DNA from 3 places in the Bradyrhizobium sp. SZCCHNPS1003 genome. Region 3 is predicted to be linked to each of the others. Evidence: predicted binding sites of a transcription regulator. Region 3 holds the regulator's gene; each other region holds the start of a gene.
What was found. The regulator PhoB, encoded in region 3, activates phosphate uptake and scavenging genes when phosphate is short. The targets are predictions, from matches to a motif close to TGTCATNNANCTGTCAT.

Region 1: QX126_RS08240 (glycerophosphodiester phosphodiesterase family protein) is a predicted target of PhoB. The motif match lies at 2,187-2,203, and genes of this name have one in related genera.
Region 2: QX126_RS17825 (UDP-2,3-diacylglucosamine diphosphatase) is a predicted target of PhoB. The motif match lies at 2,248-2,264, and genes of this name have one in related genera.

The regions. Positions count from the first base shown of each region.
Region 1 is NZ_JAUHIU010000004.1:52,531-56,900, forward strand. Features, by position in the region: gene QX126_RS08230 (polynucleotide kinase-phosphatase) at 1-623, opposite strand, end outside; gene QX126_RS08235 (3' terminal RNA ribose 2'-O-methyltransferase Hen1) at 632-2,011, opposite strand; gene QX126_RS08240 (glycerophosphodiester phosphodiesterase family protein) at 2,207-3,211, shown strand; gene QX126_RS08245 (TROVE domain-containing protein) at 3,270-4,370, opposite strand, start outside.
Region 2 is NZ_JAUHIU010000010.1:41,281-45,650, reverse strand. Features, by position in the region: gene QX126_RS17835 (tartrate dehydrogenase) at 1-521, shown strand, start outside; gene pyk (pyruvate kinase) at 677-2,095, shown strand; gene QX126_RS17825 (UDP-2,3-diacylglucosamine diphosphatase) at 2,288-3,100, shown strand; gene QX126_RS17820 (threonine/serine dehydratase) at 3,148-4,137, shown strand; gene QX126_RS17815 (caspase family protein) at 4,148-4,370, opposite strand, start outside.
Region 3 is NZ_JAUHIU010000001.1:317,041-321,410, forward strand. Features, by position in the region: gene QX126_RS01465 (HoxN/HupN/NixA family nickel/cobalt transporter) at 1-394, opposite strand, end outside; gene QX126_RS01470 (trypsin-like serine protease) at 566-1,882, opposite strand; gene phoB (phosphate regulon transcriptional regulator PhoB) at 2,028-2,735, opposite strand; gene phoU (phosphate signaling complex protein PhoU) at 2,752-3,468, opposite strand; gene pstB (phosphate ABC transporter ATP-binding protein PstB) at 3,499-4,320, opposite strand; gene pstA (phosphate ABC transporter permease PstA) at 4,317-4,370, opposite strand, start outside.

The DNA.
Region 1 (4,370 bases), on a different contig from region 3:
CATGTGACCTGATAGCCGAGCTTCGCCAGCAGCGCCTGCAACTCATCGGCGCAGCCATGGACGTCGCCGATGATGTCGAACGGCCCGCCGTCGTGGCGCTTGTCGGTCCACAGCGGCTGCCGCGTGAGGGTGGCGGCCTCGATCCGCTCGACGCTGTCGAGCTTCCACACCTGGCGAAAGCCCTCGCGCTGCAGGCCGCCGAGGCCGCGGCGGATCTCCGACACCATGCGCTGCACGACTGGCCCGCCGAAAGTGCGCTCCGGCCGTGTCCGGTTTCTGTCGATGCAGATGTCGATGCCGGGATCGAACACGATCGCGACCGGCAGCGCATGCCATTTGCGCGCCAGCTCGATCCAGCCCTTGCGGTCCGCGGGGCGCACATTGGTGGCGTCGATCACCGCGAGCCGGCGATGCTTGAGGCGCCGGCCTGCGATCTCGCGCACGATGTCGAAGGCATCGGCGGAGACGCTCTGATCGGTCTCGTCGTCGGCGACCAGCGCGCGGCAGTGATCCGAGGAGATCACCTCGGTCGGCAGGAAATGCCTGGCGGCGAAGGTCGACTTGCCGGAGCCGGTCGAGCCGATCAGCACGACCAGCGAGAAGTCGGGGATGTCGATGTTCATGGAATTGCTCAGCGGGTGAAGACGGCCATCTGGGTCGGCGCGCCGAAGGTGTCGTCATGGTGGCCGATACCGGAGAAGGCGACCTGATAGGTGAAGGCTGCGCAGATGCGCTCGGCCCAGGCGGCGAACTCGACACGGCTCCATTCGAAGCGATGGTCGCGGTGGCGGAACTGGCCTGCGGGCAGGCTCGAAAACAGCGCATTGTAGTCGGCGTTCGGCGTGGTCACGATCACGGCGCGCGGACGCGCTGCGCCGAACACGACGCGCTCGACCAGCGGCAGCCGGTCGGGATCGAGATGCTCGATCACCTCGACCAATGCAGCAGCATCGACGCCGGCCCAGCGGTCGTCGCGATAGGTCAGCGAGCCGTGGAGAAGCGTGACGCGGCCCTCGGGCGGGCCGCCTGGCCATCCCAGCTTCAGTCGCCTGGACGCGCGCTCCAACTCATGCGCGGCAGGATCGAGCCCGATCAGCCGGGTCACCCAGCGCTCGCGCACGAGGAGCTGCAGCAGCTTGCCTTCGCCGCAGCCGAGGTCGGCAATGGCCTTGGCGCCGCTCGTGCGCAGCGCGTCGACGACCGCTTCCATCCGCAGGTCGTTGAGCCGGATCGGCCGTTCCAGCGTGTCCTCGGACTCGCTGCGCGCCTCCGGCTCCAGCGCGTCGTCCTGCGTCTCGGGCGCAAGGCGTTCCAAAGCCGCGCGTGCGAGTACGCCGCGGTGGCGCAGATAGCGGCGCACGATCAGCTCCCTCGCAGGATGCGTGTCGAGCCAGCCTTCGCCGCGCTTGAGCAGCTTGTCGATCTCCTCGTCGCCGACCCAATAGTGCTTGGCGTCGTCCATCACGGGGATCAGCACGTAGAGATGATTGAGGAGCGCGCTGAGCCGCGCGGTGCCGCGCAGCGTGAGCCGGACGTAGCGGCTCGACGCGTCGCCCTGCGGCCCCGGGATCGTGGTGAGATCGACCTGCCAGCCGAGCGGCTCGAACAAATGCCGCAGCACGGCTTCGCCGCCGCGCAGGGGCAGGGGTGTCACAACCGCTTCGAGTGAAATGGCGCTGTCGGCGAGCTCCTGGCGCGCGCTGCTGACGCCGTTCATCGCGGTCCGGAACGCCTTGTTCAGCGCGACCGACAGGAACGACGACGCGGCATAGGGCCTGTCGTTGACATATTGGTCGAGCAGCCCGTCGCTCTGGCCTTTGCCGCGGACGAGGCCGATCGGGTCGACGTCGAGCACCAGCGCCGCCTCACAGCGGCTCTCGCTGGCCTCGGGATAGAAGATCAGCGCCTTGCCATAGGTGAGCGCGAGCTCATGCCGCCTGTCGGGATGCTTGTTGAGCAGGTAGCCGAGATCGGTGGCGGGCTGGTGGGTGGTGGCGATGGACAGAAACATGAGGTCAGATACCGGATGAGGAAACAACGATCCAGTGCTTCGAAGCCAAAGTTTGGCGGTGGCCGTTCTCGCATTCGCTTTCGCATCGGCTCTGGGAGCGCTGGACAACAGGTGCGCCATCTCCGCAGGACAACTCTTTCGGGGAACGAGGGCAGGGACGCAATTCGGCTCGAATCGTCATGGAATTGACATCGCATGAGCAGGGTCCTGAAAATCGCCGGGCTGCTGGTGCTGATCTGCGCCGGCTTCATGTTCTTCAACAACGCCAATCTGCAGGTGACAAAGGAGGCTGGGCGGCTGCATCTCCTGGCTCATCGCGGTTTGTCGCAGCAATTCGATCGCACCGGCCTGGCTTCTGACACCTGCACTGCGGCGCGCATGCTGCCGCCGACGCATGAGTATCTCGAGAACACCATCGCCTCCATGCGCGCCAGCTTTCTGGCCGGCGCCGATATCGTGGAATTCGATGTGCATCCGACCACCGACGGCCAGTTTGCGGTGTTTCATGACTGGACGCTCGATTGCCGCACCGATGGCAAGGGAGTTACGCGCGCGCATGCGATGACGGCGTTGCGGCAGCTCGACATCGGCTATGGCTACACTGCCGATGGTGGGCGCACGTTTCCATTCCGCGGCAAGGGCGTCGGCCTGATGCCGTCGCTGGACGACGTGCTCGCGACCTTTCCGGACAAGTCGTTCCTGATCAACGTCAAGAGCAATGATCCGGCGGAAGGCCGGCTGCTTGCCGCGGCACTTGCGCCGATCGACGCTGCGCAACGCGGGCGGCTGATGGTGTATGGTGGCGATGCGCCGATCGCGGCGCTCAGGGCGGCGCAGCCGGAGCTGAAGGTGATGTCGCGCGGCATGCTGAAGAGCTGCCTGCTGCGATATATCGGATATGGCTGGACGGGGCTGGTGCCGTCCGCATGCCGGAACATGATGGTGCTGGTCCCGGTCAATGTCGCGCCGTGGCTCTGGGGCTGGCCAGACCGTTTCCTCGAGCGCATGGCACAAGGAGGAAGCAGCGCCTTCGTGGTTGGTGCCTATCATGGCGAGACATTCTCCACCGGACTGGATTCGCCGGACGACATCGCCCGGTTGCCCAAGAACTTCGCTGGGGGCGTGATGACGGACGAGATCGAAACGGTGGCGCCGCTCCTGAAGCGCGCTCCGCAAGGAGATCAATCGAGCCGGCCGTAACCGCGCAGCATGGGAAGGAGACCCGGGCGCGTCTGTGACGTGTCCGGGTCCGTTGTCGTCAGTGCAGGGTGGCGCCTCGCAGCGTCTCCTCCTGCGCCGCGATCCAGGCGATCACGGCCTCGGAGAAGCCGTCGACCCGCGTCCAGGGTCCGTAACCGACCCCGTGCTGGTACGACGCCACGTTGACCATGGTCCCGCGCGCCTTGGGCGACGGCACCGCATCGTGGCTCTGCTCGTCGGTGAAGACGATCAGGCGGTCTCCCTTGCGGTCGATCTCGCCGACCGCACGGCCGAGATAGGTCCCGGAATGCGGCTGCGACCCGAGGATCGCATCGCGCAGCGCAAAGCCACGGCGCGGCGGCACCTTCACGATCTTGTCGCTGAACGTGAAGATCTCCACCTCGTCGCAGACCTCGCGGGCGAGGATCGCGAGCCCGCACGCAGCCTCCGCGCGCGTCATCTCTGACTGCGCGGACAGCTTCGCGAACATCGATCCCGAGACGTCGATCAGGAGCCGCGTGCGACCTGGCAGCCGCGCGTAGCCCTTGATCGCGCCCAGCATCGCCTGCTCGAGCTCGGGCTCGAAGTCCGGCGCATGCCGCGCCGCCGTGATGAACCGATACGGCAGGATCCTGTCCGTCCGCATCGTCTCGATCGCGGCCGCGATGGTTGCCCGCGGCACCCCGACCTCTCGCATCAGGCGCAGGTTGCGCAACAGCGCCAGCGCTCCGAGCCGCTTCTCGGCGAGCAGCCGCTCGAAGCTTGCGCGCTTGTCCGCGCCCTTCGACAGCGCGACCTCCCAGGTGTCGGGCGAGGGCAGCTCGCTTGCGGCGAGCTGCTTCCACACCGCCTCCTGGGCGGCATCCCTGGGCTTGGCGTGCACCAGGAACAGGACGTCGCGGAGCCGCACCGGTCCTTCGCGGTCATACTTCGCGAGCTGATAGGCGTCGAACTTCGTGAACGCCTTCGCCAGCCCCTTCTTGACCTGCGCCGACACCGGCTGCCGCCTGCGCTGCTGCTGCGGACCCAGCGAGTCCGCCCAGTAGATCGCGAGCAGCTCGGTCATCTCGTCCGGCCGCTGGATGATGCGCGCCAGCGTCTCGGCGACCAGCGCACGGTGCTCCGGCAGCCGCGCCATCTCGCGGGCGACGAGCAGCGG
Region 2 (4,370 bases), on a different contig from region 3:
CCGTCGTCACCAAGTCGAATGCGCAGCGCCACGGCATGGTGATGTGGGACGAGATCGCCGCCGAAGTGGCGCGCGAATTCCCCGACGTGACCTGGGACAAGATGCTGGTCGACGCGATGACCGTGCGCATGACCTTGCAGCCGAAGAGCCTCGACACCATCGTAGCGACCAATTTGCATGCCGACATCCTGTCCGATCTCGCCGGCGCGCTGGCCGGCAGCCTCGGCGTGGCGCCGACCGGCAACATCGATCCGGAGCGCCGCTTCCCCTCGATGTTCGAGCCGATCCACGGCTCGGCGTTCGACATCACCGGCAAGGGCATCGCCAATCCGGTCGCAACATTCTGGACCGGCGCGCAGATGCTCGAGCATCTCGGTGAGCGGGACGCGGCCGCGCGGCTGATGGCGGCGGTCGAGAAAGTATGTGCGGCCGGCATCCTCACGCCCGATGTGGGCGGCAAGGCGACGACCAGGGAGGTGACCGACGCCGTCATCGACGCGATCCACGGCTCCAACGTCTGAGGCGTGCTGTTCTCTTGCACAATTTTGGCGTGTTCCGTGTCGCGCTTGCAATGGACGCTGCGGGGCGTATATCAGCGCTTCCGCTGCGTCCGCGCATGCCAATCACATGCGTGTCATAGAGACGCGAGACACGGCTTAAGGAGAAAGGACCCATCATGCGTCGTCACCGTCGAGCCAAGATCGTTGCGACTGTCGGTCCCGCGAGCAATTCTCCGGAGATGCTGAAAGCGCTGTTCCTCGCCGGTGTGGACACCTTTCGTCTCAACTTCAGCCACGGCACCCAGGCCGATCACGCCAAGGTCCATGCCGCGATCCGCGCGCTCGAGAAGGAAGTGCAGCGACCGATCGGCATCTTGATGGATCTGCAGGGTCCTAAGATTCGCGTCGGCACTCTGCGCGACAAGAAGATCCAGGTCGAAGTCGGCGAGACGATTCGATTTGTCCTCAACGGCACCGAGGGCGACAAGACATCGATTCCGTTGCCGCATCCGGAAATCTTTGCGGCGGTCTCGCCCGGTCACGATCTTCTGATCGATGACGGCCGCGTCCGCGTTCGCGTCACCGGCCTCGGCGACGACTGGATCGAGGCCAAGGTGATCGTCAGCGGCGCGATTTCCAATCACAAGGGCGTCAATCTGCCGGGCACCATTCTGGAGCTGTCGCCGCTGACGGCCAAGGACCGCTCCGATCTCGCCTTCGGGCTCGAGCTCGGCGTCGACTGGGTGGCGCTGTCGTTCGTGCAGAAGCCGTCGGACGTGCTTGAGGCGAGGGGCCTCATCAACGGCCGCGCCGGCATCATGTCCAAGATCGAGAAGCCGGCGGCGCTGGAGCGGATCGACGACATCATCCAGTTGTCGGACGCGATCATGGTCGCGCGCGGCGATCTCGGCGTCGAGATTCCCAACGAGGACGTGCCGGGCAAGCAGAAGGAGCTGGTGCGCGCCTGCCGGCTCGCGGTGAAGCCGGTGATCGTCGCGACGCAGATGCTGGATTCGATGGTGGCGACGCCGACGCCGACGCGCGCCGAGGTCTCGGACGTCGCCACCGCGATCTATGACGGCGCCGACGCGGTGATGCTGTCGGCGGAGTCTGCCAGCGGCCAATACCCGCGCGAGGCGGTGGCGATGATGGACAGCATCATCAAGGCCACCGAAGGCCACAAGATGTATCGCTCGATCGTCGAGGCGACGCAGCCGGGCGAGGAGCAGACGCCGCCGCATGCGGTGGCAACCGCGGCGGCCGATCTCGCCTCGGCGATCCACGCCAGGGCGATCGTGGCCTATACGTCGAGCGGAACCTCGGCCTCGCGCGTTGCGCGCAAGCGGCCGAGCCTGCCGATTCTGGCGATCACGCCGAACGAGGACACCTCGCGGCGCATGTGCCTGCTGTGGGGCGCGCACAGCGTGCTGTCGCAGGACGTGCAGAGCTACGAGGAGATGGTCGAGCGCGCGACCTTCTTCGCTGTGCAGGAGGAGTTCGCTGAAGCCGGCGACCTGCTCGTCGTCGTCGCCGGCATCCCGTTCGCGCGAGCCGGCACCACCAACAATCTGCGCGTCGTCACCGTGCCGAGATAGGAGGCTGATTTTCCCTGTTCGCGCCGCCCGCCTGTCGCCTGATTGTCGCACCCCGCTGGTATCGCGGGGCAGTGACGAAGGACGTCGCGAGTCGTCGAACGAGCGGTGTCCGGTCGCGGTCCGGCAGGATGGGTTCTGCTGGTGCGGCGTTTCGTCATCGCGGTGTCATCAGGGACTGTTAGGTGGGCGCGCATGGGACTTGAGACTGCTGGTGAAGAAAGCCCGGCTCGGCGCTTTCGGACGTTGTTCATCTCGGACGTTCATCTCGGAGCCCGCGGCTCGCAGGCCAATCTCCTCGTCGATTTCCTGCGCCACCATGATGCAGATACGATCTATCTGGTCGGCGACATCATCGACGGCTGGGCGCTCAAATCGAGCTGGCATTGGCCGCAGTCGCATAACGACCTGGTGCAGAAGATGCTGCGCAAGGCGCGCAAGGGCGCCAAGATCGTCTATGTCCCCGGCAATCACGACGAGTTCCTGCGCGGTTATTACGGCACGCATTTCGGCGGCATCGATGTCGTCGAGAACATCGTCCACACCGGCGCTGACGGCAAACGCTATCTGGTGATCCACGGCGATATCTTTGATCTGGTCGTGCAGAACGCGCGCTGGCTCGCCCATCTCGGCGACAAGGCCTATGACTTCGCGATCCAGATGAACCGTCTGGTCAACTTCTTCCGTCGCATGTTCGGCGTTCCCTATTGGTCGCTGTCGCAATGGGCCAAGCAGAAGGTCAAGAACGCGGTGAACTACATCGGCGCGTTCGAGACGGCGCTGGCCTCCGAGGCGCGAAGGCATGGCGCTGACGGCGTGATCTGCGGCCACATCCATTGCGCTGTCATCCGCGATCAGGACGACATTCGCTACATGAATTGCGGCGACTGGGTCGAGAGCTGCACGGCGCTGGTCGAGCACGAGGACGGCCGCTTCGAGATCCTCACCTGGACCGATCCGCTGCGGCAGCGCGCGCCGGTTCCCCAACTGGCCGCTCGCGCCGCCTGACACCGGCTCCCTTGCCTCTCGGCAATCGGGCGCGGTAAAATAGGGGCATGACAGCTCATTCCCCGATCCTGCCCGTGACCGCCGCCGACATCGATGAGGCGGCACGCGTCCTCGCGCCCGTGGCCGTGCGGACTCCGCTGCTGCCGGCTCCCGTGCTGAGCGAGCAGTTCAAGGCGAACGTCTTCGTGAAGCCGGAGGTGCTGCAGCGGACCGGCTCGTTCAAGTTCCGCGGCGCCTACAACAAACTGGCGTCGATCCCGCAGGCAGCGCGCGGCAACGGCGTCGTCGCATTCTCCTCCGGCAATCATGCGCAGGGCGTCGCCCATGCCGCCACATTGCTGGGCATGGACGCCACGATCGTGATGCCCTCGGATGCGCCGGCGGCCAAGCGCGAGCGCACCAAGGCGTTCGGTGCCGAGGTCGTGCTCTATGATCGCGATCGCGAGGACCGCGAAGCGATCGCGCGCGACATCGCAGCAAAGCGCGGCTCGACGGTGGTGCCGCCCTATGACGATCCCCACGTCATCGCAGGGCAGGGCACCGTCGGTCGTGAAATCGCCGAGGACCTTGCGGCGCTCGGCCTGTCGCCGGATCTGGTGATCGTCCCGGCTTCGGGCGGTGGTCTGCTTGCCGGCGTCTCGACCGCGGTGAAGGCGCATTTTCCGAGCACCCGGATGGTCGTGGCTGAGCCCAAGGGCTTTGACGACCATGCGCGCTCGCTGCGGGCCGGCCGCCGCGAGGCCCATGATGCGAAGGGACGCACCATCTGCGACGCGCTGATGGCGGCGATTCCGGGCGAGATCACCTTCGCGATCAACAGCCAACTGCTATCGGCTGCGGTCGAGGCCTCGGATGAGGAGGTGGGGCGCGCGGTCGGCTTTGCCTTCCGGGAGCTGAAGCTCGTCGTCGAGCCCGGTGGTTCAGTCGGGCTTGCGGCATTGCTGGCCGGCCGGCTGGATGTGGCGGGCAAGACGGTGGTGATCGTTTTGTCCGGCGGCAATGTCGATGCTGAGCTCTACGCCAGGCTGATTGCGTGACGATCTAGCCTCAGTGAAAGCTGAGGCCGCCTTTTGCAGATCCCCCACCGCCGATCCGCAGTCCGGACTGCGCGACGTGCGGCGTGCCCCGCGTCGGGCCGCCCTGCATCCCTCCTTGGCCACGCGCCATCGACGGACGCGACGCGTTGATGTTCGGCTTGAACGGACCGGAATTGCCGGGGAAGGGACGCCGGACCTCGCGGGTGTCGAATGGCCGCCCAGGACTGCGCTTC
Region 3 (4,370 bases):
CGCCGATCGCCCTGATCGCGCTCTCTTCATCCAGGAGGTCGGCGCCGGCGATGAGGCTCACGACGATGGTGGCGATGACGACGACGCTGGAATGGCCGAGCGCAAAATAGAGGCCGGCGGCGCGCGGGGCGCTACCGTCCTGCACCAGCTTCCGCACGACGTTGTCAATCGCCGCGATGTGATCCGCATCGACCGCATGGCGCAGTCCGAGCAGCCAAGCCAGCATCGCGGTGCCGACGATGGCGGGCCGGTCGGCGTAGAGCGCGAATGCCCAGGCCCAGGCGAGCGCGTTGGCCGCGACCAGCCCGCCGACGAGCGCAACGTTGCGGCCGGGCTGCGACCGCCACCACAGCAGCCGCGCGGCCCGAGGATGATCAATTGGAACAATCGTCATACTCGGACTATAGCAAGAGCTAGGCCAGTTCGGTAAAGGCCCCGCTGCAGGCGAAAGCTGCAGGAAAACCTGGGTGGCGCTTCCCGGACCGCCCTCTCGCTTGGCAACCCGCTATCCAGTCACGCACAGATCATGACCAGCGGCGGGACCTCGTCTCTCTCGCTCCTTCCCTCACCGCGCCGAGGCACTCTGCGCCGCGATCTCGCGGCGCACGACCGCCTCGAACTGGCTCGCGGGGGCGGCGAACATCAGCCGGGTCTCCTCGTGGAACGCCGAGAAGATGCCGACCACGGCCGGCTCCCCGCCGACCTCGGCCAGGATCGGCGAGCCCGAATAGCCGAAATTGGCCAGGCAATGCACTGTCAACAGCCGGGCATCCCCGGTCATGCCGGCGCTGCAATTGCGCTGGCCGGTCGGCGAATAGCGCCGCTCCTGGCCATAGCCGATCTCGGAGATGGTTCCGGCCGTGGTCGCAGCCGCGAGCTCCTCGCGGGTCAGCGCCTTGACCGCCACCGGCTTCGACGGCAGAGCATCCTTCAGCACGATCAGCGCCCAATCGGCGGGCGAGCGGTCGAGCGACCATCTGTCGTGCCGGGTCGGGACGAAATCGGGCGCCACGATCAGCTTGTCGGCGACCGACGATGCCGCCGGCGTGCCACGGTTCATGCCGGCCAGGAAGCGGACATTGCCGGGGCTGACCTGCGCCACGCCGTTGAAGACGCAATGCGCGGCGGTGAGCACGACGCGCGGCGCCACCAGGGTGCCGGTGCACCAGCCGCCGCTCGAGTATTGCGCGACGGTGACGACGCCGATCGACGACGCCGGCCAGGAGGTGGGATCGACGACCTCGCCGATGTGGCGATCGAGCCCGAGCAATTGCTCCGGACGCGGAGTGGCAATGCCCGCATCCGCCGATTCCGGTTTCGGCTGCCAGGACGCAATGGCGCTCTGGGCCTGGACGCGCTGCGGCTCGGTCAACCTGACCCGCTGCACGTCGCGGCCGGCCGATCGCACGCCGCTACGGCCCGCCATCACCAGCCAGGCATAGCCTTGCACGACGTCCTGTTTCACACCGCGGCCGTCGAGCAGCATCAGGCCGAGCATGTATTGCGACTGGGCGAAACCCTGCGCCGCGGCGCGGCTGAACCAGCGACTGGCTTCGCCGTAGTTGGAGGCAACACCCTCGCCGTTGACGTAGGCGATGCCGAGATAATGTTGCGCGACGGCGAGCCCCTGATCGGCGGCCTTGCGGTACCACGCCAGCGCCTCGCTCGGATTACGCGGCACGCCCCAGCCGAACGCCTGCATGAAGCCGACGTCGAACTGCGCCCGCGCATCGCCCTTGGCGGCCAGCGGCAGCAGCCGTCGCATCGCCGCCGCATGCTGCCCGTTGCCTGCCGCCGCGACCGCGTCTTCGAGCTCGGCGGCCGTGGCGCCCGCCAGGCTGCCGAGCAGCATGACAAGAGATATGATGATGGTCTTGATCAAGGGCGTCCGCTGGGACCGAAACATCGTGACGGGCCACGAAGCAGACACGATCAAGACGGCGGCGGCGTGGCGGAAAGCGGACCGCGATCTCCTCAATCGGGCCCGCTCGCGCCTCACACCTTCTTCATCCTCACGCCCATCGCCCTTACACCTGCTCGCTCTTGGCGAAGCGATCATCGAGCGCATAACCGGCGCCGCGCACGGTGCGGATCGGGTCCTGCTCGCGGCCGGGATTGAGCAGCTTGCGCAGGCGGCCGATATGGACGTCGACGGTGCGCTCGTCGATGTAGATGTCGCGGCCCCAGACGCTGTCGAGCAGCTGTTCGCGGCTGAACACGCGGCCGGGGTGCTCGAGGAAGAATTCGAGCAGGCGGTATTCGGTCGGGCCGAGATCGATCGGCCGCCCCGAGCGCGCCACGCGGCGTTTCTCGCGGTCGAGCTCGATGTCGCCATAGGACAGCACGGTCGCCAGCCGCTCCGGGCTCGCCCGCCGCAGCAGGCCTTTCACGCGCGCCAGGAGCTCCGGCACCGAGAACGGCTTGACGATGTAGTCGTCGGCGCCGGTGGCGAGTCCGCGCACGCGCTCGCTCTCCTCGCCGCGCGCCGTCAGCATGATGATCGGCAGTTGCCGGGTCTCGGAGCGCGCGCGCAGGCGGCGGCACAGCTCGATGCCGGAGAGGCCCGGCAGCATCCAGTCGAGCACGACGAGATCCGGAACGCGCTCCTTCAGCCGCGTGTCGGCCTCGTCGCCGCGCGCCACGGTCTCGACCTCGTAGCCTTCGGCCTCGAGGTTGTAGCGCAGCAGCGTCGTCAGCGCCTCCTCGTCCTCCACCACCAGAATTCGGGCGCCCATGTCTGAACCGTCTCTCTTAGTTACCGGGAATCGTCGTCGCGAAGCTCGTCATGTCGCCCTTCGGGCGCTTGTCCATGATCTGCTGGCCTTCGATCATATAGAATACAGTCTCGGCGATGTTGGTCGCGTGATCGCCGATGCGCTCGATGTTCTTGGCGCAGAACATCAGGTGGATGCAGAACGAGATGTTGCGCGGATCCTCCATCATGTAGGTCAGGAGCTCGCGGAACAGCGAGGTGCAGATGGCGTCGACTTCCTCGTCGCCCTTCCACACCGTCATCGCCGCCGGCAGGTCATGCGCGGCATAGGCGTCCAGCACCGTCTTGACCTGCGACTGCACCAGATCGGTCATGTGCTCGAGGCCGCGGATCAGCTTCAGCGGATGGAAGTCGCTCTCCAGCGCCGCGACGCGCTTGCCGATGTTCTTGGCGAGGTCGCCGATGCGCTCCAGATCGGTCGCCACGCGCATCGCGCCGACGATCTCGCGCAGGTCGACCGCCATCGGCTGGCGACGGGCGATCGTGAGCACGGCGCGCTCCTCGATGATGCGCTGCAGCTTGTCGACCTCGGCGTCGGTGGCGACCACCTTCTGGCCGAGCGCGATGTCGCGCCGCACCAGCGCATCGACGGAATCGACGATCAGCCGCTCCGCGAGGCCGCCCATCTCCGATACCAGACGGGTGAGGTCCTGCAGATCGCTGTCGAACGCCTTGGCGGTATGTTCACTGGCCATGATGATCTCCTGAAGACAATGTCGTCGGCGTCAGCCGAACCGGCCGGTGATGTAATCCTGGGTCCGCCGATCACTCGGCGAGGTGAAGATCTTGCTGGTGTCGTCGAACTCGATCAGCTCGCCGAGATACATGAAGGCGGTCTTGTCGGAGACGCGCGCCGCCTGCTGCATGTTATGCGTCACGATGGCGATTGTGTAGTTTTCGGCGAGCTCCTGGATCAGCTCCTCGACCTTGGCGGTCGAGATCGGATCGAGCGCCGAGCACGGCTCGTCGAACAAGATCACCTCCGGCCGGACCGCCACGGTGCGCGCGATGCACAGTCGCTGCTGCTGGCCGCCGGACAGCGACAGGCCCGAGGCGTTGAGCTTGTCCTTGACCTCGTTCCACAGCGCGCCGCCGCGCAGCGCCTTCTCGACCCGGTCGTCCATCTCCGACTTCGATATCTTCTCATAGAGGCGGATGCCGAAGGCGATGTTCTCGTAGATCGTCATCGGGAACGGCGTCGGCTTCTGGAACACCATGCCGACCCGGGCGCGCAGCAGATTCAGATCGAGCTTGGGATCGAGGATGTTGGTGTTGTCGAGCATCAGCTGCCCGGTCGCCCGCTGGCCCGGATAGAGATCGTACATCCGGTTGAAGATGCGCAGCAGCGTGGACTTGCCGCAGCCGGACGGGCCGATGAACGCGGTGACGCGGTTGGTGCCCAGCGACAGGTTGATGTTCTTCAGCGCGTGATGGTCGCCGTAGTAGAAGTTGAGGTTGCGCGCGGTCACCTTGGCCGGCGCATCCGGAAGCGCCTTGCCGTGAAGAGCGTGATTGGGCTGACTGACGGAGACGGACAGTTCGGTCATTTGGTGTTCCTCTCGGCGCCGAGAATGCGTGCACCGATGTTCAGGGCGAG